DNA from 3 places in the Lactiplantibacillus sp. 3062 genome. Region 3 is predicted to be linked to each of the others. Evidence: predicted binding sites of a transcription regulator. Region 3 holds the regulator's gene; each other region holds the start of a gene.
What was found. Region 3 encodes CtsR, which represses protease genes until heat stress. Its sites were predicted from a motif close to TTGGTCAAAAAAGGTCAAANA; they were not measured.
Positions count from the first base shown of each region.

Region 1 (7,807 bases), on a different contig from region 3:
CCTGGTCCTTCAACCTGCCACGCGATTTTATCCGCATCAACGATTGGTAACTTAGTTGCCAGCAGCTTAGAAACAGTCGACTTACCAGTGGCAATGCCACCAGTCAATCCAATCAACTTTGTCATCTTGATCACCTACAACCGTTGTTCTAACGGGCAAAAATGGGTCCCTCGCTGTGCCACTTTGATTTTCTCAATAATTGTGCCACACCGTTCGCAAGGTTCCCCTTCACGACCATAGACGTGTAAGTGATTTTGAAACTGACCGGCTTCACCAAATGCCGTTGAAAATGAATGAACAGTGGTGCCGTGACCTTTAATTGCCATCGCCATTTCATCAATAATGTTTTGGCGCAATGTTGCAATCTCATCAGTAGTTAGTGAATTAGCAGGCCGCATTGGATGAATCTTACTCATCCATAGCGTTTCGTCCGCGTAAATATTCCCAATGCCCGCAATCTTACTTTGATCCAACAATAGTGGCTTGATCATCTTTTTCGACTTGCCAAAAGTGGCCGTCATATAAGCCAGTGTTAACTGTTCAGCAACGGGTTCCGGGCCAATTGTCCGCAATCCCGCCACCGTGTTTTCTTCACCGGTCGGCACGAGCGTCATTCGCCCGAACTTACGCGTATCGTTGTACAGCAAATCACGATCATCGGTCAGATGGAAGATCACGTGCGTGTGTTTACCTTGATCTTCACCACGCGGTACAACATTATACTTGCCTTCCATCCGCAAATGCGACACCATCGTCAGACCATTGCTAAAGCGAAACAACAAATACTTCCCCCGCCGATCAATGGTCTGGATCGTTTGGTTGGCTAAACGCTGTTTGAAACTATCGACATCATTATTAATAATTTTCGGCCAAAAAACCTCGATACTAGCAATCGTTGCCCCGCTAACCAGACGATTTAAGCCGCGACGAACAGTTTCAACTTCAGGTAATTCAGGCATGGTGGTTCCCCCTATTTTGCATCGTACCAAGTATCACCGTAGTGGCTCTCAACCTTTAACGGTACGGCTAACTGTACGGCGGAATCCATCACGCTTGGCACTAATTTTTCTAAAACTGGAATTTCTTCTTTTGGCGCTTCAAAAATCAATTCATCATGAACTTGTAACAGCATGGTTGCTTTCAAACCCGCAGCCTGTAACTTATCTTGCATCTTAATCATCGCAATCTTGATAATATCAGCCGCACTCCCTTGGATGGGGGTATTCATGGCTGTCCGTTCAGCGAATGAGCGTTGGTTGAAGCTCTTGGAATTAATATCTGGCAAGTACCGGCGTCGATGTGAAATGGTTTCCACATAACCTTGTTTTTTCGCCGTTTGGACAATTTCATCCATATACTTTTTGACACCCGGATATTCTTTGAAGTAAGCGTCAATAAAGCTGCGAGCCTGTTTACGCGTAATGCCGATATTTTGTGACAAGCCGTAATCACTAATTCCATAGACGATTCCAAAGTTAACCGCCTTGGCTTGCCGTCGAATATTTGGCGTCACCTCTTCAGCTGAGTTCAAATGAAAGATTCGCATGGCCGTTGCGGCATGAATATCATCACCCGCTTTAAAAGCGGCCTGCATATTTTCATCATCAGTAATATGCGCGAGAACCCGTAATTCAATTTGCGAATAATCAGACGAGAAAATCTGCCAACCTTCATGACTAGGAACAAAGGCTTGTCGAATCTTACGTCCTTCTTCCAAGCGCACCGGAATGTTTTGTAAGTTTGGATCAACGGACGACAACCGGCCGGTTTGGGTCAACGTTTGCAAATAGCGCGTATGCACCTTTTGATCAGCAGAATGAATGGCATCTAACAAACCGACAACGTAGGTCGATTGAATCTTCGAGATCTGACGATATTGTAAAATATTAGCGACGATTGGTGCTTCCGGTGCTAACTTTTCTAGAACGTCTACGGCGGTAGAATACCCTGTCTTGGTCTTCTTGATTACGGGTAATTTCATTTCTTCAAACAAGATGTGACCTAGTTGCTTAGGTGAATTAATATTGAACTCTTCACCGGCTTCTTGATAAATCGTCTGTTCAATTTCACTCAACCGTTCTGTAAACTGACTGCCCATGGCTTTAAGTCGACTGCTGTCGACCGTAATGCCGGCGATTTCCATCTGAGCTAAGACATTAGCCATCGGTTTTTCGATATCATCGTAAAGTTGATCCTGCTCATTGGCTGCCAATTCCTTTAATAACTGTGGCTTCAAACTAGCGATTGCGGCCAATTTCCGGGCGAGATGACTAAAGAAGACGTCATCATCTTCAGGAATAGCGCGCTTAACGCCCTTACCATAAACGGTCTCGTCACTCGGCAAGTCAGTGTACCCGTGTTGCTCAGCTAAACTTCCCAAGTCGTTACTGTTATCATTTGTATCTAATAAGTATGAAACGAGTAAAAGATCAAAATCGACTTTACCTAGCTGAATACCCAAACGATTAAGCCCGACCGTCGTGCGTTTCATATCAAAAACGTCCTTGGTAATCGTTGTGCTACTCAAGAGATCAGCCACAGTCGGTTGCATTAATAATTCCACATCCCGACTGATGTACCAGTGATCATCCGCTCCGATGGCAAAGCCAGCAAAGGCCGACGTGTGGTAGTTCGGCGTTGGCATCTCCAAATAAAAGTCCACGTGATCGGTAAATTGTTGCAATTCCGTCAGGTTAGCTTTCGTCAAGACGGTATAATCAATGGGCGTTGCTGGTTCGTCCGACTGTAGGTGTAATTTCTTCAAAAATGATTGAAAGTCCATCTTCTGATAAAACGCGGCCAGCTGGTCAAGATCCGGGCCATCATAGGATAAATCAGCCAATTGAACATCAATCGGCGCATCCCGCTTGATTGTTGCTAGCACCTTAGCCTGCGCCGCTTGTTCGCGATCCTCAATCAGATGTTCCTTCATCTTGCTCTGCTTCATGGCATCGATGTTTTCATAAATGTCTTCCATCGTACCATACTGTTTGAGTAATTTAAGGGCGGTCTTCTCACCAACCTTGGTGACACCCGGATAGTTATCCGAGGTATCACCTGTCAACCCCTTCATGTCAATAATTTGTGCCGGTGTGATGCCCAGCTTTTCTTCAACGTGCGCCGGCGTATAGTGTTCCACTTCAGAAACACCTTTAACGGTCACGGCCACCGTGGTATGCTCGGTCGTCAACTGCGTCAAATCACGGTCACCAGTGACGACCGTCGTGGTGTAGCCGGTTTGATCCGCTTGAGCGGCCAGTGTGCCAATAATGTCATCGGCTTCGTAGTCTTTTAATTCATAATGTTTGATACCATACGCGTCTAATAGCTGTTTGATATACGGCATTTGTTCAGAAAACTCACTAGGCGTCTTAGCCCGGCCACCCTTGTAATTATCGTACATGGCTGTTCGAAACGTGGTCTTACCCGCATCAAAAGCCACTAACATATCCGTGGGTTCGACTGCCTTGATCATGTGGTCAAGCATTGTATTGAAGCCATAAATGGCGTTGGTATGCAGGCCGTCTGGATTTACGAACCGTTCCAGTTGACTATGCAACGCAAAGAACGCCCGAAATGCCACACTGTTACCATCAATCAGTAATAATTTTTTTGCCATTAGTTTGCTCCCCATCTCTTAATTTAAATCATCATTTTTATGAAAATCCGTCACTCAGACCATTAATACCACTCGATTGACGGTCTGATTCGCAGCGCCTGTCAGTACAGGCTGAACGACTAATTATTTACCCTTATAATTGTACCAAACAATTAAGTAAAACGGGAGTTCGGTCCACCGAAAACCCGTGAAATAACTCATTTTCGGTAAATTAAAAGGATTATGACATCTTGGTCATAATCCTTAATAATTATCTTAATGATTAGTCGCGGCTTGAGCCACCGAAGATTTGGACGAAGTAGAGGAACAAGTTAACGAAGTCCAAGTATAATTGTAAGGCCCCAGTAACGGCCAAACCAGTCGATGAAACCTGGTCACCATATTGTAAATACATGTTGCGCATCCGGTTAGCGTCCCACATGGATAAGCCGGCGAAGATCAATACACCAATGTATGAAAAGATGTAACTAATCATGGCACTTTGTAAGAACATATTGACCAGTGAAGCGACAAACAACCCGATTAAAGCTGCAATCAAGTGCGTCCCAATACGTGAAATATCACGCTTAGTCGTCGTCCCAATCACCGCCATGGTCGCAAATACAGCTCCAGCTGCAACGAACGCACCGGTGATAACGGCACCCGTGTATAAGGACAAGGTCACTGACATTTCAACCCCAAAGATGATGGCAAAGAGCATCAGTAAGGTGAAGCTCATCGCTGGATTGCGTGTCGCGTTGACTTGAATCCCACCAATCATCACAAACATGCTGACAATGAAGATCATCAAGAAGATGAATGGGTGTTGTGAAAAGGCGGCATTAATTTGTGCTTGGAACGTGGTCATCGCTAAGTAAACGGTAAAGGCCGAAACTAACACGGCGATTGTCATAAACCCATACATTTTAGTTAGGAAACTACGGAGGCCAACTTGTGTGTTGATGGTCCGTGGTTGTGGGTCATTTTGAAAATTGTTCATAAAATCCCTCTTTCACCTAAAAATTGACTACTCGTTACTTTTTCCGAGTTAAGATTAAAAATTGAGTTTGTGCATCGTTACTAACGCGGACTGCGCTAGTAACAACACCACACTAGTTTGTCAATCATTTGCCTATGACTAGCCATCTCAATCAGTCACCTCAACTTTCTTAACTTAAGTCTATCAAATTAGTCAAAGAAGGTAAAATAGTTTGTGCCTGTGAATTTAATAAGAATTTCTTATGTTTAATTGAATCCTATTCAATCATTGTCTTTAATGGATTACCGCTACATTAGGATTTTCCGGAATGGGACACCATAAGCGTTTATAATAGAACTTCAATCGGTAGGACTTTTTGCGGGACATCCGGGGAAGATTTTTTAGGGGCGGGCGGCGTCATACATAACTTTCTAAATAAGAAGTCCCACACTAGTATTGACTTGCTAGTGTGGGACTTCTTATTATTTAATGTACAAAGCATTGATTAGTTTTAGCATGTTGGAAACTACAATAAAACACTAAATCTAGCCATTGTCTTGTTAATTGTTTTCTGAAGCAGAAATACCCTGCAAATATCGTTGTCGCAATGCAGCTACCTTAACCTCAACAACTTGATTATGATTAATCCGTGCAAAAGCTTCTGTTTCACTCATTAACCGCTTAATCAATTTATCCGAAAGTTGTTGCTTAACAGCATTCTCGGTCGCTAAGTATTTCAATCTTGGTAAGTAATACGTGACATGTTCATCTGAGCAAAGCGCTACCCCATCATCTATTAGACGATTACTTGTGACGAAATCACCACTAATTGCGTAATACTCTGCCGTATAAAAGATTAGGGTTAACAGCCGTAAGTAATCATTTGCATATCCTGATGAGCCAGCGTGCTCGACATAGTATCGTACTCTCCTGAAATAAAATTGAGCTTTCTCAGGCTCAGCTAACCGGCCATACATGACACCCAGACCGACATAAGCTAGCGGTGTGAAAATTGTTTGGTGAGCCCTATCCAAATCATCAACGATTTGCGAGAAGGAAAAACAAATATCACTGGCTGTTCCATTAACCAACGAACTTAGCATGCCACATAAATAGTAATATTGCATCCGTGAAGGTACCGCATCAATTTGCTCAACTTTCAGGTCTACCAATGATTGCAGGACTGATTGATAATCTTCCATCATCAGTCGTCGCTCAATCTCATCAAGTTGCTGTCGAATTTGGGTCACTGAATTAGCCTGGTTTTCACTTAGATCATCAACTGTCAATCCCAGACGAGCGCAGAGCTGATTTAAAATTGCTAATGCTGGTACTCGCCCACGCCGTTCAAACTTACTTAAAGTCGCCTGCGTACAAATTCCGTTTGATAATTTGACTTGTGAAATTTTTAAAGCTTTTCGCCGGGTAATAAACTTTTCAATATCCATCGCACACCACCTTGTCTCACCCGTTAGCCATGAATGCCAAGGGCAACCTTAGCAAAACGACTCATTTTATCAATTCCCCAAGCAGGTTCCCAGACCAAGTCAAGTTCACAATTCTTAACACCATCCACACTCATAATTGCTTGATTAATTTGACTTGCCAATAAATTTCCTAATGGGCACCCCATCGTCGTCAACGTCATCGTTACCGTGCAGCTACCATTATCGTCTACGTCAACACCATAGATCAAACCAAGGTTAACCATGTCAACGCCCAGTTCTGGATCAATCACCTGCTCTAACGACTTCATGACCGCGTCTTCAACGGGTGAGAGGGCCTTATCCTCGCCAAGTTCGTCTGCCATTCTGCCACACTCCTGTCTGTTTAAAACTGTTTTTAATTATACCATTGTTAGAATATACGTTAATAATCCTAATTTATAATAAAGTACGTCGCCAATATTAACGAAAAGGCGAATCAGCATGATAAAAACACTAACCGAGATACAATTTTAAATTACTACAATTATCAACCATCCTAGCTGGCACGATTATAATGGCTAACATTCATCAACAATCATTTAACCAAAAAACTCGAATCGCAATCTCGCATGCCACTCAAGTTTTATTTTAACATCAGCTTGACCAATCCCCCTTACTACCCGATTGAACCTTCCATCTCAAAGCTGATTAACCGGTTTAATTCAACAGCATATTCCATCGGTAATTGCTTCGTAAATGGTTCTACGAATCCCATGATAATCATTTCGGTTGCCTTAGCTTCTGAAATTCCTCGGCTCATCAAGTAGTAGAGCTGTTCTTCTGAGATTTTGGACACCTTAGCTTCGTGTTCCATCGCGACGTTAGCACTGTCGATTTCATTATACGGAATCGTGTTGGAAGACGACTGGTCATCCATGATGATCGTATCACACTCAACATGCGCTTTGGAACCGTCTGAATGCTTGGCAAAACGCACGGTTCCACGGTAATCAGTCGCACCACCAGTCTTAGCGATGGACTTCGAAACAATCGAACTGGAGGTATTCTTAGCATTATGAATCATCCGAGCACCAGAATCTTGGTGGATGCCATTGCTGGCAACCGCGATCGATAACATGGTCCCGCGGGCACCTTCCCCATTCAAATAAACGCTTGGGTACTTCATCGTAACCTTCGAACCTAAATTCCCATCGACCCATTCCATCGTGGCATTTTCGGCCGCTGCAGCTCGTTTAGTTTCCAGGCTATAAACATTGTCAGACCAGTTTTGAATCGTTGTATAACGGCAGTAAGCGTTGGGCTCAACATTGACTTCAACAACGGCCGCGTGCAAACTATCTGAAGAATAATTAGGGGCCGTACACCCTTCGACATAGTCGACACTGGCACCATCTTCCACGATAATCAAAGTCCGCTCAAACTGACCCGAGTTTTCAGCATTTAACCGGAAATATGACTGAATTGGCGTCTTCGTCTGGACACCCTTAGGCACGTAAATGAAGGACCCACCTGACCAGACCGCCGCGTTTAAAGCCGCAAACTTGTTATCGGTTGGTTTGACGAGTTTCCCAAACCACTTCTTGAACAGTTCTGGATAATCGTGAAGCGCCGTATCGGTATCGGTAAAAATAATACCTAACTTTTCAAAATCTTTACGCATATTGTGATAAACGACTTCAGATTCATACTGCGCCGATGAACCGGCTAAGTATTTCCGTTCAGCTTCAGGCACACCTAACCGGTCGAACGTCCGCTTCAAGTCAGCTGGGACTTCTTTCCAGT
Region 1 is NZ_JBVAYE010000002.1:487,393-495,199, forward strand. It holds gene coaE (dephospho-CoA kinase) at 1-125, opposite strand, end outside; gene mutM (bifunctional DNA-formamidopyrimidine glycosylase/DNA-(apurinic or apyrimidinic site) lyase) at 135-959, opposite strand; gene polA (DNA polymerase I) at 971-3,619, opposite strand; gene ACWQAU_RS05360 (Bax inhibitor-1/YccA family protein) at 3,882-4,598, opposite strand; gene ACWQAU_RS05365 (helix-turn-helix domain-containing protein) at 5,138-6,025, opposite strand; gene ACWQAU_RS05370 (metal-sulfur cluster assembly factor) at 6,049-6,387, opposite strand; gene sufB (Fe-S cluster assembly protein SufB) at 6,681-7,807, opposite strand, start outside.
Region 1: a site for CtsR is predicted at 4,787-4,807, ahead of ACWQAU_RS05360 (Bax inhibitor-1/YccA family protein). Genes of this name have one in related genera too.

Region 2 (7,807 bases), on a different contig from region 3:
CGGCCGTAAGTAGTGACTGCCTTCGATACCTTGTAACGATTCGGGCTGTTCGATCTGTTGGCCCCGATCGATTGCTCGCAAAACTGAAACGGCAAAGTAATCCTTTGCTTGGACATAGTCGACTGGATCTAACGCAACTACCGGCAATTGATGCTGTTGCGCAAAGGCCGTCATTGTTGTTCGCAATGCAGGGGCCTGATCCAAAGAAATCCCTAAGTAAAGGCTAGCAGAGTCGACCGCCTGCCTCAGCGTGGTAATCCAATCAGCAGCTCGCTCAGCGGTGTTTTGTAACAACAGCGCAGCTAGTTCACTGTCTTTAGCCGGGGTTAAGACCATTAAATGGTTCAAATAAGGTAATACGGCTGTTAGCGACAATCCTGCATCCGTCGCCGTCTGCTTCATCGTCGACAACCGCATCAAGTTTTGATAGCCAGCTTGATCTTTCGCAAGCACGACCAGACTAAACGTTTGCGCCGTTAGTTCACGTCCTAATAAGTTCAATGTTATTCCCAATATCGGGGTAATTTCTGCCTGGCGACAGGCATTATAAAAATCAACAATACCGTACATGATATCAACGTCTGTTAAAGCCAACGTGGAATACCCCTGTTGCTTGGCAGTTTGGACTAGCTCACTAACTGTACTAGTGCTGTGAAGTAAACTAAAAGTACTCAATACTTGCAATGGAACATATTGCGCCACTATCGCCGCCCCCTTTCATAAAATATCAGCTTTCAACTCGCATCGAAAACGTAACATCCGATCAGCTACGTCAAGCCCGCTCCCAATTGATGGGTAAACAAAGAATTTACCAGTCTATTCAATGCCAGTTGATGACCAATCTTGTCCTCAGATATATTCGTTACTATTCATTATACCAAACAGTTGTTCTAAGCGGCAGTTTTAAGTCATCAGATAACGTGCACGGTTATGTTTACTAGAGTTTCACCGCCGTCTCGTCGTAATTATATCAGCCTAATTAAAGCCTTAATATCCCGTTATTACCTAATTGCTTTTTCCTGTCGGTGTGTTAAAATAATTTTCATTGGGAGGTGTCGGAAAATGATGAGACAACTTACGATTATCTTTTGGAGTGTCCTCTTCGGTGAAGTCATCGGCTATATCGGTGGCGCCCTCGAACAACTCTCCTATAATCCTGGTGAAATTGGCATCGTTGCCGCAATTTTTGCGCTAATCGTGGTCAACAGCATCACTTATATTACTAATCATTCCCAACCCGCTAAAGGTTCAGATAATAAGTAATTAAAAACAACCAGAGGCTTTGCTTCGCTTAGTCTCAGCACAACAAAAAAAGACGAGTATCCCGATTGCGGTTACTCGTCTTTTTTTGTTGTGTGCTTGACGCGCCAGCCAACTAGAATGCTGGTACATACCCGACCCTAACATTCAGATTAATGACGCTTACGATCCATCACTTGCTTTGAGCATTTGCAGCGTTTTGGCATATTTCTGCTTTGCGCGTTGTGCTGCTGCCCAAAATGCCAAATCGGCCGCTGATAAAGAACCACGTTGTACATTAATTTTTCGATTCATTTTTTGCATACTGGTCAAACCTTTTACGATCGTCGTCCATGTTCGCTTACTCCTCGATTTTGGAGTAGCTTAACACGACAGCGTCGGCGGTAACAACTCTTTTCTCAGTATGAGGTTAAACGCACGGGCGCAAGGTCCCCCTCGTCCGAAGCTAAGCGCGGCTACCATCATCATAAACCAAAGATAGCTGCCTCACACCTACACGATCAAGCCATCCAGAATCATAGGCTCAACCAAGTCACAATAATAATCCGCCTAAAAAAAGCTGGACCGTGAGCATCGCAAGGTGCTCACGGTCCAGCTTTTTATTGGCCCAATTATCGTCACTGAAACGCATTATCACGCGTTCAAATCAGTGATTACGCTTATGCCGGCTGGGTCGATTGGTTTTCGAAGACTAAGTGATCGTCCATCAAATTAATGGCGACTGTCGATTTTGGTGCCACGCGCCCCGCAATGATCTCTTTTGCCAGCGGTGTTTCGACGTGATTCGTGATAAAGCGCCGGAGCGGCCGGGCACCGTATGCCGGTTCATACCCCTGCTTAGCGATCCACTTCTTCGCTTCGTCAGAAATTTTCAGTGTAATCTCACGATCTTGGAGACGGGCAGACAACCGATCAATCAATTTCACCACAATTTCCTCAATCGCGCCCAACTGTAGTGGCGTGAACATAATGATGTCATCGATTCGGTTCAAAAATTCCGGTTTGAATCGACTTTGAACCAGCTGCATAACCTGTTGATGGGTATCGGCCGACAAGTGACCCTGGTCATCAACCCCCGCCAGTAGCAACTCTGATCCTAAGTTCGACGTCATAATCAAGATGGTATTTTTGAAGTCGACGGTCCGTCCTTGACCATCCGTCAACCGACCGTCATCCAATACTTGTAACAAGATGTTAAACACATCTGGATGCGCCTTTTCAATTTCATCGAATAACACGATCGAGTACGGATTACGCCGGACAGCTTCGGTCAACTGACCGCCTTCTTCGTAACCAACGTAGCCCGGTGCCGCCCCGACCAATCGCGAAACGGACTCTTTCTCCATATATTCACTCATATCGATCCGAACCATATGATCATCGGCGTCAAACAAATTCTCAGCCAATGCTTTCGCTAATTCCGTCTTACCAACCCCAGTTGGGCCTAAAAACATAAAAGAACCCAGGGGACGATTAGGATCTTGCAAACCGGCCCGCGAACGTAATACGGCATCCGAAACGGCATCGACCGCCGCATCCTGACCAACCACTCGTTCATGCAAATGGTCCGCCAAGTGTAATAATTTCTCCCGCTCACCGGCAACCAGTTTGGCTACTGGGATTCCTGTCATCCGGGAAACCACGTTTGCAATCTGATCTGGCGTGACGGATTCCTCAACTAACCAATCTTCATGATGATCATTGGCTTCCATGGCCTTCAACTCTTGTTCCAGCTTGGGAATCGTCCCGTGCTGCAACTTAGCTGCTTGTTCCAGATCATAATTATTTTCAGCATTTTCCAAGTCGTGCTTAGCTTTGTCTAACGCCGACTTTTTGTCGCTTAACGCTTGGAGGCTCTTCTTTTCACTGTCCCAGCGTTCGGATAAAGCCCGCTGTTTTTCTTTTGCGCTGGCGAGTTCTTTTTGCACATCCGCTAGCCGTTTAACGGAGGCATCGTCAGTTTCATTCTTTAAGGCGGCTTCCTCGACCTCTAAACGCATTAATTGTCGGTTGACTTGGTCTAATTCCGTTGGGTTGGAGTTCATTTCGACCCGGATTTCAGCAGAAGCCTCATCTACTAAATCTAAGGCCTTATCTGGCAAGTAACGATCCGTAATATAACGATCAGATAACTTGGCAGCGGCCACTAAGGCGTTATCATGAATCCGAACACCATGATGGATTTCAAAGCGTTCCTTTAAGCCACGTAAAATACTGATTGTATCTTCAACACTCGGTTCAGCAACCAATACTTTTTGGAACCGCCGCTCGAGTGCCTTGTCCTTTTCCATGTACTGACGATATTCATCTAACGTCGTGGCCCCGATCAAATGAAGTTCTCCCCGCGCCAACATTGGTTTCAACAAGTTACCGGCGTCCATACTGCCTTCTGTCTTACCAGCACCAACGATATTATGGATTTCATCGATGAACATGATGATCTGCCCATCGCTCTTCTTGATTTCCTTGAGGACGGCTTTGAGTCGTTCTTCAAATTCACCACGATACTTCGCCCCGGCAATCAGAGACCCCATATCTAGCGAGAACAACGTCTTATCTTTTAAGTTCTCCGGCACATCACCACGAACAATTCGTTGTGCTAGACCTTCCACGATGGCCGTTTTCCCAACTCCCGGTTCACCAATCAAGACAGGATTGTTTTTCGTCTTTCGTGACAAGATCCGAATAACGTCCAGAATCTCTTCGTCCCGGCCAATTACTGGATCTTGATTCCCCTGGCGCGCCTGTTTAACCAAGTCGACGCCGTACTTTTCCAAAGCTTGATACTGATCTTCCTGATTACGTGACGTGACCCGTTGACCCCCGCGAATACGATCAACGGCATTCTTGACTTGTCCTGCCGTGATGCCTTGCTGATTCAAGTATTTGGTCAACTGATCACCAGTTTGATCCATCAGCGCTAAAGCCAAAGTGTCGGTCGCAAGGTAATCATCACCTAACGCTTTGCGCTTAGCATCGGCAGCCTGCATCAGCGTAGCTAGACTACTGCTCATACTGCCACCGTACTGAACGTTACCACCGCTAACAACGGCAATGTCATCCAGCTCACGGTCGAGCTCTGTTTGTAATTGGTCTAAATCAGCGCCGGCCTCACTAAAGATCTGCCGAACCAGTTCGCCTGGTTGCGTTAAAAATTTAAATAGATGGGGCACCCCAATTTCTTGATGGCGCCGTGTTTGTGCGATTTGTTGTGCCTGTTGTAAGGCTTGTTGTAAACTTTCTGTAAATTGTTCTGGATTCATATTTACGTACCTCCTCAAAAACGGTAGCAAAAAGGCAGCCGTCATAGCTGCCAATTTTTGTTTGACCTTTATTGACTATTAGAGTATAACCCGTAAGGTCAAACAAGGTCAAGGATTTAGTCCTGGTCATAATTATCCTGAACGATTTGTAAGACAACGTCCACGGCTTGGGCCATCACTTGTTCTGAAACGTATTCAAACCGACCGTGCATGTTCTCACCACCAGCAAACAAGTTTGGTGTCGGCAAGCCCATAAATGAGATCTTGGAGCCATCCGTCCCACCACGAACCGGATAAATGGCTGGCGTGATACCGAGCTTGAGCATGGCTTGTTTGGCCAATTCAACGACCCGCATATCTTTTTCAATGATTTCGCGCATATTGTAATACTGGTCCTTCATGTCGACCTTGATCCGGGCCACACCGTCAGCCAAATTCAGCCGATCCGCAACCGCCATAAATAACCGTTTACGTGCTTCGAACTTATCGCGGTCATGATCACGAATAATGTAAGTCATCTTAGCGCTGTCAACGGTCCCGTCTAAACTAAGCAAGAAGAAGAACCCTTCACGGCCTTCCGTGTGTTCCGGGACATCATGTGCGGGTAACGCCGATTGAAAATCAACGGCTAACTGCAAGGCGTTGACCATCTTATCCTTAGCTTCCCCTGGATGAACGTTGACACCTGTAATCGTCACCGTCGCTTGGGCCGCGTTGAACGTTTCATACTCCAGTTCACCAAGCGGACCACCATCGACGGTGTAGGCATAATCGGCGCCAAAGGCAGGCACATTAAAGTGATCAGCACCAGTCCCAATTTCTTCATCGGGACCAAAAGCTAACCGAATCTTGCCATGCTTGATCTCAGGATGGGCCAACAAATATTCCGCAGCACTAATGATTTCAGCAACGCCAGACTTATCATCAGCTCCAAGCAGCGTGGTTCCATCAGTTGTGATCAGCGTGTGACCAGCATAGTTCTTTAAGTTTGGGAAGACCGCCGGATCCAGCACATAGTCCCCGTTTCCGAGCTTAATAACTGATTCACCGTCATAATTGTCAACAATTTGTGGATTGACATTTTCCGCGTTAAAGTCAGCCGTATCAATATGTGAAATAAAGCCAAGAGTTTTAACAGCTTTGTCACTATTCGCAGGAATCGTCGCAAAAACGTACGCACTTTGCGCATCCTGTTCAACATCGCTCAAGCCTAAATCAGTGAGCTTACTCATTAATTGCTTTAAAAAGGCCGTTTCACGTGGTGACGAAGGAATTGTCGTTGATTCCTCATCTGAACGACTATTAATTTTGACAAAGGTTAAAAAATCTGAAATTAAGTTTGGATATTTTGACATATGATAACTTCCTTTCCTTATTAAAGTTCATGATTAACTTAGATGAAGGTAAACGGATCAGTATTCAGCTGAGACGCCACAATCTCGATTGGCCAGCCAGCTTGTACACGCCACTGATCAAACAGCTTAGTGAGTTGTGACTTACAAATACTCTCGATATGGTGGCCTGGATCAATGACCGTCAACCCGGCTGCCAGCATATCATGACCGGTGTGATAATAGACATCCCCGGTCACGTAAGCTTGTGCACCTGCTCGCAACGCTTGGGGATAGAACTTACCACCATCGCCGCCCAGGACGGCCACACGGGTAATCCGTTGTCGGGGATCGGCACTGACTAGTCGCAGGCCGCTGACACCAAATACTTGTTTACACTGTTCGGCAAATGCCTGCGCTGATAACGGTGTCGGCAAATCACCGACTCGGCCCATATAATACTGATGACCGCCAGACAACAGTTGCACGACCTGGTAATCCCACGTGTCAGCGGCTAAGTCATTAATGCCCGCTACCGCAGTTGGAATCTGATCGGCTAGTAAGTCGACGCTGAACTGTTCACCCGAGTTGACAGCGTAACGATCTAGCGTGGCACCCACGGTATTCGTTAAGTATTCCTGTACCGTTTCAACTTGATTGGTCGGTACCGTTAAAGTCAACTTAACAGCCTGTGCACGATACCCAGGAACCAATCCCTGCACATTTTGCAAGTCTAAGGCCGCCGCAAGCCAATCGTTCATTCCGCCCTCAGCACAGTCCAGATTCGTATGGGCCGCGTACACCAAGATGTGGTGAGCTGCAAGTTCTGCATACATTGCTTTCTGAGGATCCTGATAATCAAGATTGTTGGCCGGTCGAAACATGACGGGATGATGAGCAAAAATCATGTCAGCACCGATCGTGATGGCTTCTTGGACAACTTCCGGCCGCACATCCAGGGTAACTAACACCTTGTGGATATCCTGATGAGGATCGCCGATTTGTAATCCGGTGGGATCATGCTCCCACTTCAACTTGAGTGGCGCAAATTTTTCAAAACGCGCAATTAATTCACTTGCTTGCATCCGTCAAGACTCCTTCCATCAATTTGATTTTAGCGTGAGCCAGCGCTAACTGTTCCTCTGGTATCACTTTAGCCCGTTGCATTTGCGCAACCGCCGCATTTACTCGTTGTAACTCACGTTGCCACTTAGCGATAAACACCGGCGACTTCTCAGCTAGCAGAAACGGGCCAAACATCTGTTCAGCCGTCGTATACGTCACCTGATGATCAACCCGATCAGCACAAAGAATCTCATAAGTATGGCCATCTTCAGCTAGAATTCGTTCAGCTACAATTTGAAACTGATTGGCCGCCAGCCATTCCCGCACGGTCGCTTCACCAACATTAGGCTCGAGTACCAACCGTTGAACACCGGCGAGCTGGGTCGGCCCCTGTTCAAGAATATGGCGAATCAAAGGGCCCCCCATCCCGGCAATCGTGACCGTATCAATACGATCAGCTGGTTCAATCGCAGCAAGACCGTCAGCTAGACGGGCCACTAAGCAATCCGTTAACCCCAGCTTTTGAATCTCATGACGCGCATTTTCAAAGGGCCCCCGGACGACTTCACCAGCTACACCATAACTAATTTGATGATTTAATGCGAGATTAGCTGGCAAATAAGCGTGATCTGACCCAATATCGGCCACGCGGGCGCCCGGCTGAACGAAAGCGCCAACCGTTGCTAATCGTTTTGATAATTGTTTTGCATCCACATACAGTTCCCCTTTAATTCGGGAAGATTTACCCACACGACTAACTTTCAGTGGTTGTGGTCAAATCCACCCGGTTCAATTGTTTTAATTATTCAGTTTAACTAACCACGCACGTCACTCGCTATCCTTAGTATGCACCAAAATCGAAACGTGCTGGTCGTTGAATTACGGGTC
Region 2 is NZ_JBVAYE010000002.1:145,973-153,779, reverse strand. It holds gene dnaE (DNA polymerase III subunit alpha) at 1-702, opposite strand, end outside; gene ACWQAU_RS03700 (YjzD family protein) at 1,063-1,263, shown strand; gene ACWQAU_RS03695 (hypothetical protein) at 1,423-1,563, opposite strand; gene clpB (ATP-dependent chaperone ClpB) at 1,920-4,523, opposite strand; gene pepT (peptidase T) at 4,640-5,878, opposite strand; gene ACWQAU_RS03680 (Nif3-like dinuclear metal center hexameric protein) at 5,917-6,939, opposite strand; gene ACWQAU_RS03675 (tRNA (adenine(22)-N(1))-methyltransferase) at 6,926-7,633, opposite strand.
Region 2: a site for CtsR is predicted at 4,582-4,602, ahead of clpB (ATP-dependent chaperone ClpB). Genes of this name have one in related genera too.

Region 3 (7,807 bases):
CGGACTAAACGTTCATTAATAATGATGGCATCTTCGAAGTTATAACCATTCCAAGTCATGAAAGCAACTAATGGGTTTTGCCCAAGGGCTAATTCCCCACCTTCCATTGCTGGACCATCGGCTAAGACTTCATCGTTATCAACGTGATCGCCAACTTTAACGATTGGCCGTTGGTTATAGTTCTTACCACCGTTAGAACGACGGAATTTCATTAACTTGTAAGTGTCTAATGAACCATCATCGCGACGAACGCGAACTTCGCGAGCATCAACGTATTCAACCGTTCCTTCATGACGACAAATCAAGGCAATCCCTGAGTCATGTGCAGCTTTATATTCAATCCCAGTCCCAATTAATGGCGCGTGAGGATCAAGTAACGGCACCGCTTGTCGTTGCATGTTGGCACCCATCAAAGCACGGTTAGAGTCATCGTTTTCCAAGAAAGGAATACATGCCGTTGCGACGGCAACCACTTGTTTAGGCGAAACGTCCATGTAATCGACATTTTCGATTGGCGTTTCCAAGTTTTCTTCCTTGTTACGAGCTAAAACAGTGTCTTCAACGAAAGAACCATCATCATTCAATGGAGAGTTGGCTTGTGCAATCACAAATTGGTCTTCTTCATCGGCTGCTAAGTAGTCGATCTTATCGGTAACCTTATGCGTTGTCCAATCGACACGCCGGTATGGCGTTTCGATGAAGCCGTAACGGTTGACCTTCGCATAAGAAGACAAACTGTTGATCAAACCAATGTTAGGGCCTTCAGGCGTTTCGATTGGGCACATCCGACCGTAGTGGGTATAGTGCACGTCACGAACTTCATATCCGGCCCGATCACGAGTCAAACCACCAGGTCCTAAGGCTGATAAACGCCGCTTATGCGTTAATTCACCTAAGGGGTTGGTTTGGTCCATGAATTGTGACAATTGTGATGACCCAAAGAATTCCTTAATTGAAGCAACCACTGGGCGAATGTTAATCAATTGTTGTGGCGTTACCGTCGCAGCATCTTGAATCGACATCCGTTCACGCACAACCCGTTCCATCCGGGATAACCCAATCCGGAATTGGTTTTGCAATAATTCACCCACGGAACGAATCCGCCGGTTACCCAAGTGATCAATATCATCGGTTGAGCCAAGACCTTCTTGCAAGTTGAAGAAGTAATTAATGGAAGCAATGATATCAGCAGGCACAATGTGCTTGAACTTCAAATCAATGTTGCCATTACCAATCACGTTCACAACCTTTTCAGGGTCGTTTTGTGAATAAACCTTAACAACTTGTAAGACCATTGGATTCGTAACAACGGCTTCGTCAGATGGTGTGTAAGTAACCGTCTTAAAGTCGTCACGTTCCAAGTATGGGGATAGTTTAGCCATGACATTCTTGTCAATGACCGTATCCTTTTGCGCAATAACTTCACCAGTATCAGGATCAGCTAATGTCTCAGCTAACGTTTGGTCCATTAAGCGCGTCTTCATGCTTAACTTCTTGTTAACCTTGTAGCGACCAACTGGTGCGAAGTCATACCGTTTTGGATCGAAGAACCGAGCAGTCAATAGGCTCCGCGAACTGTCAGCCGTCTTAGGTTCACCAGGACGTAGCCGTTCGTAGATATCTTTTAAGGATTCTTCAACCCGGGAGTCGTCGGTGTTCTTATGAACGTCCTTTTCCAACGTCAACATCAAACTGTCAGTTTCACCCAACATGTCAATAATGTCATCGTCAGAACCATAGCCTAAGGCCCGGACTAATTCCGTCAATGGAATCTTCCGCGTACGATCGATCCGTACGTATGAGACATTCTTGGCGTCAGTTTCAAGTTCTAACCAAGCACCCCGGTTAGGAATAACCGTTGTGCCGTAGCTAGGACGCCCATTTTTATCTAATTCTTCATTGAAGTAAACGCCGGGTGAACGAACCAATTGTGAAACAATGACCCGTTCGGCACCGTTGATAATAAACGTCCCTTGTTCAGTCATTAATGGAAAATCACCGAAGAATACGTCTTGCGACTTAATTTCACCAGTTTCATGGTTAGTTAAACGTAGGGTAACGTGCAATGGTGCCGAGTAGTTGGCATCATGTTCACGAGCTTCTTCGACGGTGTACTTTGGTTCTAATAATTGATAGTCGACAAATTCAAGTGAAAGTTTTCCTGCGAAATCGTCGATCGGCATAATATCTTCAAACATTTCCCGGAGACCTTCATCCAAGAACCATTGGTAAGAATCGGTCTGGATTTCGATCAAGTTAGGCAAATCAAGAACTTCCTTGATACGTGCATAACTTCTACGGGTACGGTGTTTACCGTATTTTACTAAATGTCCGGCCAAGTTGTTCACCCCTTCTTATTATTCCGGAACCCGCCACCTCCGGTCAAATATTACATTTGTGTTACAAATGCGTTTTTGACCGAATTTTAGGCATAAAAAAACCAAAAATAGTCGCTTAAGTTGACTATTTTTGGATTTATATTAACGAGCCGCACAGACAATAGATTGCGCGTTCGCTCGAGTTCACGGTTACAGACAAGTTATAATATACATCGAATAACGTTAGTTGTCAACTAGTAGACTTCTCTGCCGCCATTAGTTTTCTGGTTCACTCGCAACCCCGTATAAGATCATCTTTAAAAGAGTTTGAACGCGGGTCCGCTCGTCAGCATGAGGATCACCGATTTGATGAAAACTGTTAAACAGTGGACTCAAGCTGGTGATATAGAAATTCGTCGCCATCTGTGGTGTGACCCCCACATGTAGTTGCATGTCAGGTTGCTCAAAAACGGTTTGAATCGGCTTCACATAATCAGTAACAAATATGCCGCCCAACTCGCGAATATGTTCATGCGTTAATGCTTTGAAACTGGAATGAATTAACGTGAAGACATCAGCCGGATGCTTATGCGTTAGTAATAGCGAGACTTCTGTTAATTGATCCAACGGAGACCAATCCGCACGGACTTGAATCGCTTCAATGCCAGCCTTGATTTCCGCACCGACCGTCGTAATGACAGCCAGAAAGATGACCTCTTTATCTTTAAAATGGTGATAAAGCGCGGGCTGCGTAATGCCAATCGCATTCGCAATGTCGCGCGTACTTGTCGCATCATACCCATTTCTTAAAAACAGTTCCCGGGCTGTGTCTAAAATTGCCTGGTGCGTCTTCGCCATCTGTTCGGCTCGTGTCGCCATGTTATCATCTTCTTTCTTGACTTTATTTCCTATTATAATTTACACCAATCAGCACCGAACCACCAGCCTCAGATCCTACAGTTCACTTCAGTGGGTAGCATCTTAATACCGATTGAACCTAAAAGATGACGCCTGAAGTGGACTACCACTTCAAGCGTCATCTTTAATTTAATCGCGCCTACTTTGAGGAAACGGTCGAACGACCATCTGCCTTAGGCTGGTTTTTAATATTAATTGTAATGGCACCCTTGCTAGCACCAATCGTAACTTGGTCATCGACCTTAATCGCGCCAGTCAATAATTCTTCACTTAACCGATCTTCGATTTCAGTCTGTAATGCCCGTCGAATTGGTCGTGCTCCGTACTCAGGATCAAAGCCAGCCTTCGCAACCACGTCAATGGCAGCCGGAGTGATTTTGATCTTGATACCTTGTTGGGCCACTCGATCAACAATTTCTTGTGACATCAACTTAACGATTTCGTGTAATTCTTCCTTATTCAATGAATGGAAGACGATTGTTTCGTCGATCCGGTTTAAGAATTCTGGGCGGAACGTCTGTTTTAACGTTGCTCGAATCGTCGCAGCAACCGCATTGTAGTCATTGGCCTTATCAGTTGCACCAAAACCAACTGATTTTTCATCACGAAGTGTGGTTGCCCCAAGGTTCGACGTCATAATCAGAATCGTATTTCTGAAGTCTACCTTCCGACCCTTAGAATCCGTCAAGTAGCCGTCATCCAAAACTTGTAACAAAATGTTAAAGACGTCCGGATGAGCTTTTTCAACTTCATCAAATAGCACGACCGAGTATGGTTTCTGGCGAACCTTCTCTGTCAGCTGACCGCCCTCGTCATAACCAACGTAACCAGGTGCCGAGCCAATCAAACGACTAGTCGAATAGCGTTCCATGTATTCAGACATGTCGATCCGAATCATATTATCTTCAGACCCGAACATCGCTGCTGCCAAGGCTTTTGCTAGCTCCGTCTTACCAACCCCAGTTGGTCCTAAGAACATAAAGGAACCAATTGGCCGACTCGGATCTTTCAACCCGCTGCGCGCACGGCGAATAGCACGAGCCACTGCGGATACGGCTTCTGGCTGCCCAACAACCCGTTCATGCAAAATCTTTTCCAAGTTAACTAAGCGTTCACTTTCAGATTTTTGCAATTGCGTTAACGGAACCCCGGTCCATTCGGCAACGACCTGAGCAATATCCTCACTTGTGACTTGTAAATCATAGTGTGGTGTTGCCCCCTCAGTCACTTCGGCGTCTTGGTCAGCTTCGATTCGATCTAGGCGTTGCTTCAGTTGCATCTCCTGCTTACGAATATCAGCGGCCTGTTCAAAATCTTGTGCTTCGATCGCTGTTTCCTTATCCTCACGCAGTTGCGCTAACTTGTCCTGGTTCTTGGATAGCTTCGTTGGTTGATCCATCTGATCGATGCGGACTTTAGCTGCCGCCTCATCCATCAAGTCAATGGCCTTATCAGGCAAGAAACGATCACTGATATACCGGCTGGATAGCTTGACTGCTTGATCAACAGCTTCATCCGTAATCGTAACCCGATGATGTTCTTCATAGCGTGGCCGTAGTCCATCTAAGATTTCAACGGCTTCGTCTTCGGTCGGTTCATTGACCATGACCGTTGCAAAACGCCGTTCCAACGCAGCGTCAGATTCAATGTACTTTTGATACTCATTTAAAGTGGTTGCCCCAATCGTTTGGAGTTCCCCTCGTGCAAGTGCGGGTTTCAGAATATTAGAGGCATCAATAGCCCCTTCAGCACCACCGGCACCAATCAAGGTATGCAATTCATCGATAAATAAGATCACATGGCCATCGTTGTAAATTTCATCAATCACTTTTTTCAGGCGGTCTTCGAATTCACCACGATACTTTGTCCCAGCGACTAGTGACCCCATATCGAGCATCATCAAGCGCTTATCTGCCATATCAGTTGGCACATCACCGGCCACAATCTTTTGGGCTAGACCTTCGGCGATTGCAGTCTTCCCAACCCCAGGTTCACCAATCAAGACCGGATTATTCTTCGTCCGCCGTGACAGGATCTGAATGACCCGTTTGACTTCCTTGGAACGACCTACTACCGGGTCCATTTCTTGTTCACTAGCTAATTGGGTCAAATCGCGCGCCAGAGAATCCAAGGTTGGCGTTCCTTCAGTCTTCTTGCCACCGCGATTAGCCGCGTTACCCTTGCGCTTACTCATGGCGTCACTGACACCTAGCTTGCGAAGAACGACTTTACGCGTCTGACCTAGATCTAAGTTTAAATTCATTAAAATTCGCGAGGAAAGGATACTTTCATCAGAGAGCATCGCTAACAACAAATGTTCCGTTCCAATCTTGTTGGCACCGAGCCGTTTTGCTTCATCACCGGCAACGGACAAAATTTCTTTGGCCTTTGGTGAATATGGCAAGTAAGTATCCTTGCCAACATTGCTCAACGTCCCATAGCCAGTGAACCGTTCGATTTCTTCACGAATGTCATCTTCACTAACGGCATATTGTTGTAGCACCTTATTAGCAATTCCATTCTTTTCGATGGCCAATGCTAATAGCAAATGCTCCGTACCAACTGCCTGATGCTTGAAATATTTGGCCTGTTCCTGTGCCAGTACCAGCACACTTTTGGCACTAGGTGTAAATAAGTTATCCATTGCGATTCCTCGCTTTCTTTAGCTTTCGTAACGCAAGTGGTTCAAGATTCCGATAATTATCCGGGCCCGCAGACTGTTTTCTAAGTCCCGGTCCGTTAATCCTAACGTCTCGTGGTCAATCGCCACTAAAATCAATTGCGCTTCTCGACGATTTAAGACGTCGTCCTCGTATAAACTTTGGACGACCGCATAAGCATCTCGTTGTGTGATTGAATCGCCGATCACCTGTATGAGGGCGTCCAACACATCAGCATCATCGACCAAATTAACCTTCTCAATGCGAATATAACCACCACCGCCACGTTTACTTTCAACTAAGTAACCATTTTGGATCGTAAACCGGGTCTTAATCACATAATTAATCTGTGAGGGTACCACGTTGAAAAGGTCGGCAATTTCTGACCGTCGAATTTCAACATGCTCCGAGTCCGCCAAAATACTTTTTAAATACTTTTCAATAATATCCGAGATATTTTGACTTTGCATGTGCTTCACCCTTTTCATTATCTTTGACTAATATTGACTATTATTATACGAGGATAATGGAAAAAAGCAAAGAATTTCACCCAAACCGCGGACTAGCATGTGCTTAACGGTTGTTACAGCATAGCACGCCAAACGTTTGCTTTCAATTGATTCAACCGTTTAGAACCTCATAATGATTAAATTATTAGGTCTCCATATTCATTGAACTACCTATTTAGAATATGTCAAGTTGAGTCACTCCTCATTGCAGGCGATGGGCACTTGTATCACAACGATGAACAGCAGTTCCGAGACTAATTTCTCCGAGCTCATGACTAACAGTGGCTGTTGCCTTGTCGGGATTATGAGTCACAACCACCGTATTCTTCACATGGCTGACTTAGTGAGTAACGTCGCAAAAGTGTCCCCTGACCGTTGAAACACCCATGCTTACAAAAAAGGTCATAAAAAAAATCCAGCCAAATGACTGGATTAGTTGGTTTAACCGTAATCGGGAAAACAGGATTTGAACCTGCGACCCCTACGTCCCGAACGTAGTGCTCTACCAAGCTGAGCTACTTCCCGAGAAAATTAAATAAAAAGCCTTAGCACTTAACTAAGACTGTGTTAAACGATCGGGAAAACAGGATTCGAACCTGCGACCCCCTGGTCCCAAACCAGGTGCTCTACCAAGCTGAGCTATTTCCCGATACTAATGCACCCAGTAGGAGTCGAACCTACAACCTTCTGATTCGTAGTCAGACACTCTATCCAATTGCGCTATGGGTGCTTATTTAAAATGCCGAGGACCGGGATCGAACCGGTACGGTTATCACTAACCGCAGGATTTTAAGTCCTGTGCGTCTGCCAATTCCGCCACCCCGGCAAATTAAAAGCGGAAGACGGGATTCGAACCCGCGACCCCCACCATGGCAAGGTGATGTTCTACCACTGAACTACTTCCGCATAATAAAGCTATTAAATTGTAAATGCCGACTAGAGGATTCGAACCTCCGACCTCCTCATTACTAGTGAGATGCTCTGCCAACTGAGCTAAGTCGGCATGTGCGGGTGAAGGGACTCGAACCCCCACGTCGTAAGACACTAGAACCTAAATCTAGCGCGTCTGCCAGTTCCGCCACACCCGCATGATGTTAATCATGCCTTGTTGCCGGTTCAAACAGTTCTTACTGGTATGCCTTGACAACTATTTAACTTTATCATCATGTTGAATACTTGTCAACAACTTTTTTCAAATAAATGGATAAATATACTTTTTACTGGATAAACAAGTTATATTTTTCCGACAAGAAATATTATAGCACGGTAGCCGAAAATAGCAAACCCTATTTTCAAAAAAAGGTGAATAAATTTCAGTAACCCCAGCTTTTTCGCCCTTTTGCGCCTGAAATGTTGTCCCAACATTCTGCCCGTCCCGCAATTATTTAGTCAACTCGGCCGT
Region 3 is NZ_JBVAYE010000008.1:63-7,869, reverse strand. It holds gene rpoB (DNA-directed RNA polymerase subunit beta) at 1-2,348, opposite strand, end outside; gene ACWQAU_RS10850 (TetR/AcrR family transcriptional regulator) at 2,595-3,197, opposite strand; gene ACWQAU_RS10845 (ATP-dependent Clp protease ATP-binding subunit) at 3,376-5,880, opposite strand; gene ACWQAU_RS10840 (CtsR family transcriptional regulator) at 5,899-6,366, opposite strand; tRNA gene ACWQAU_RS10835 (tRNA-Pro) at 6,857-6,930, opposite strand; tRNA gene ACWQAU_RS10830 (tRNA-Pro) at 6,981-7,054, opposite strand; tRNA gene ACWQAU_RS10825 (tRNA-Arg) at 7,062-7,135, opposite strand; tRNA gene ACWQAU_RS10820 (tRNA-Leu) at 7,146-7,231, opposite strand; tRNA gene ACWQAU_RS10815 (tRNA-Gly) at 7,240-7,311, opposite strand; tRNA gene ACWQAU_RS10810 (tRNA-Thr) at 7,336-7,408, opposite strand; tRNA gene ACWQAU_RS10805 (tRNA-Leu) at 7,412-7,493, opposite strand.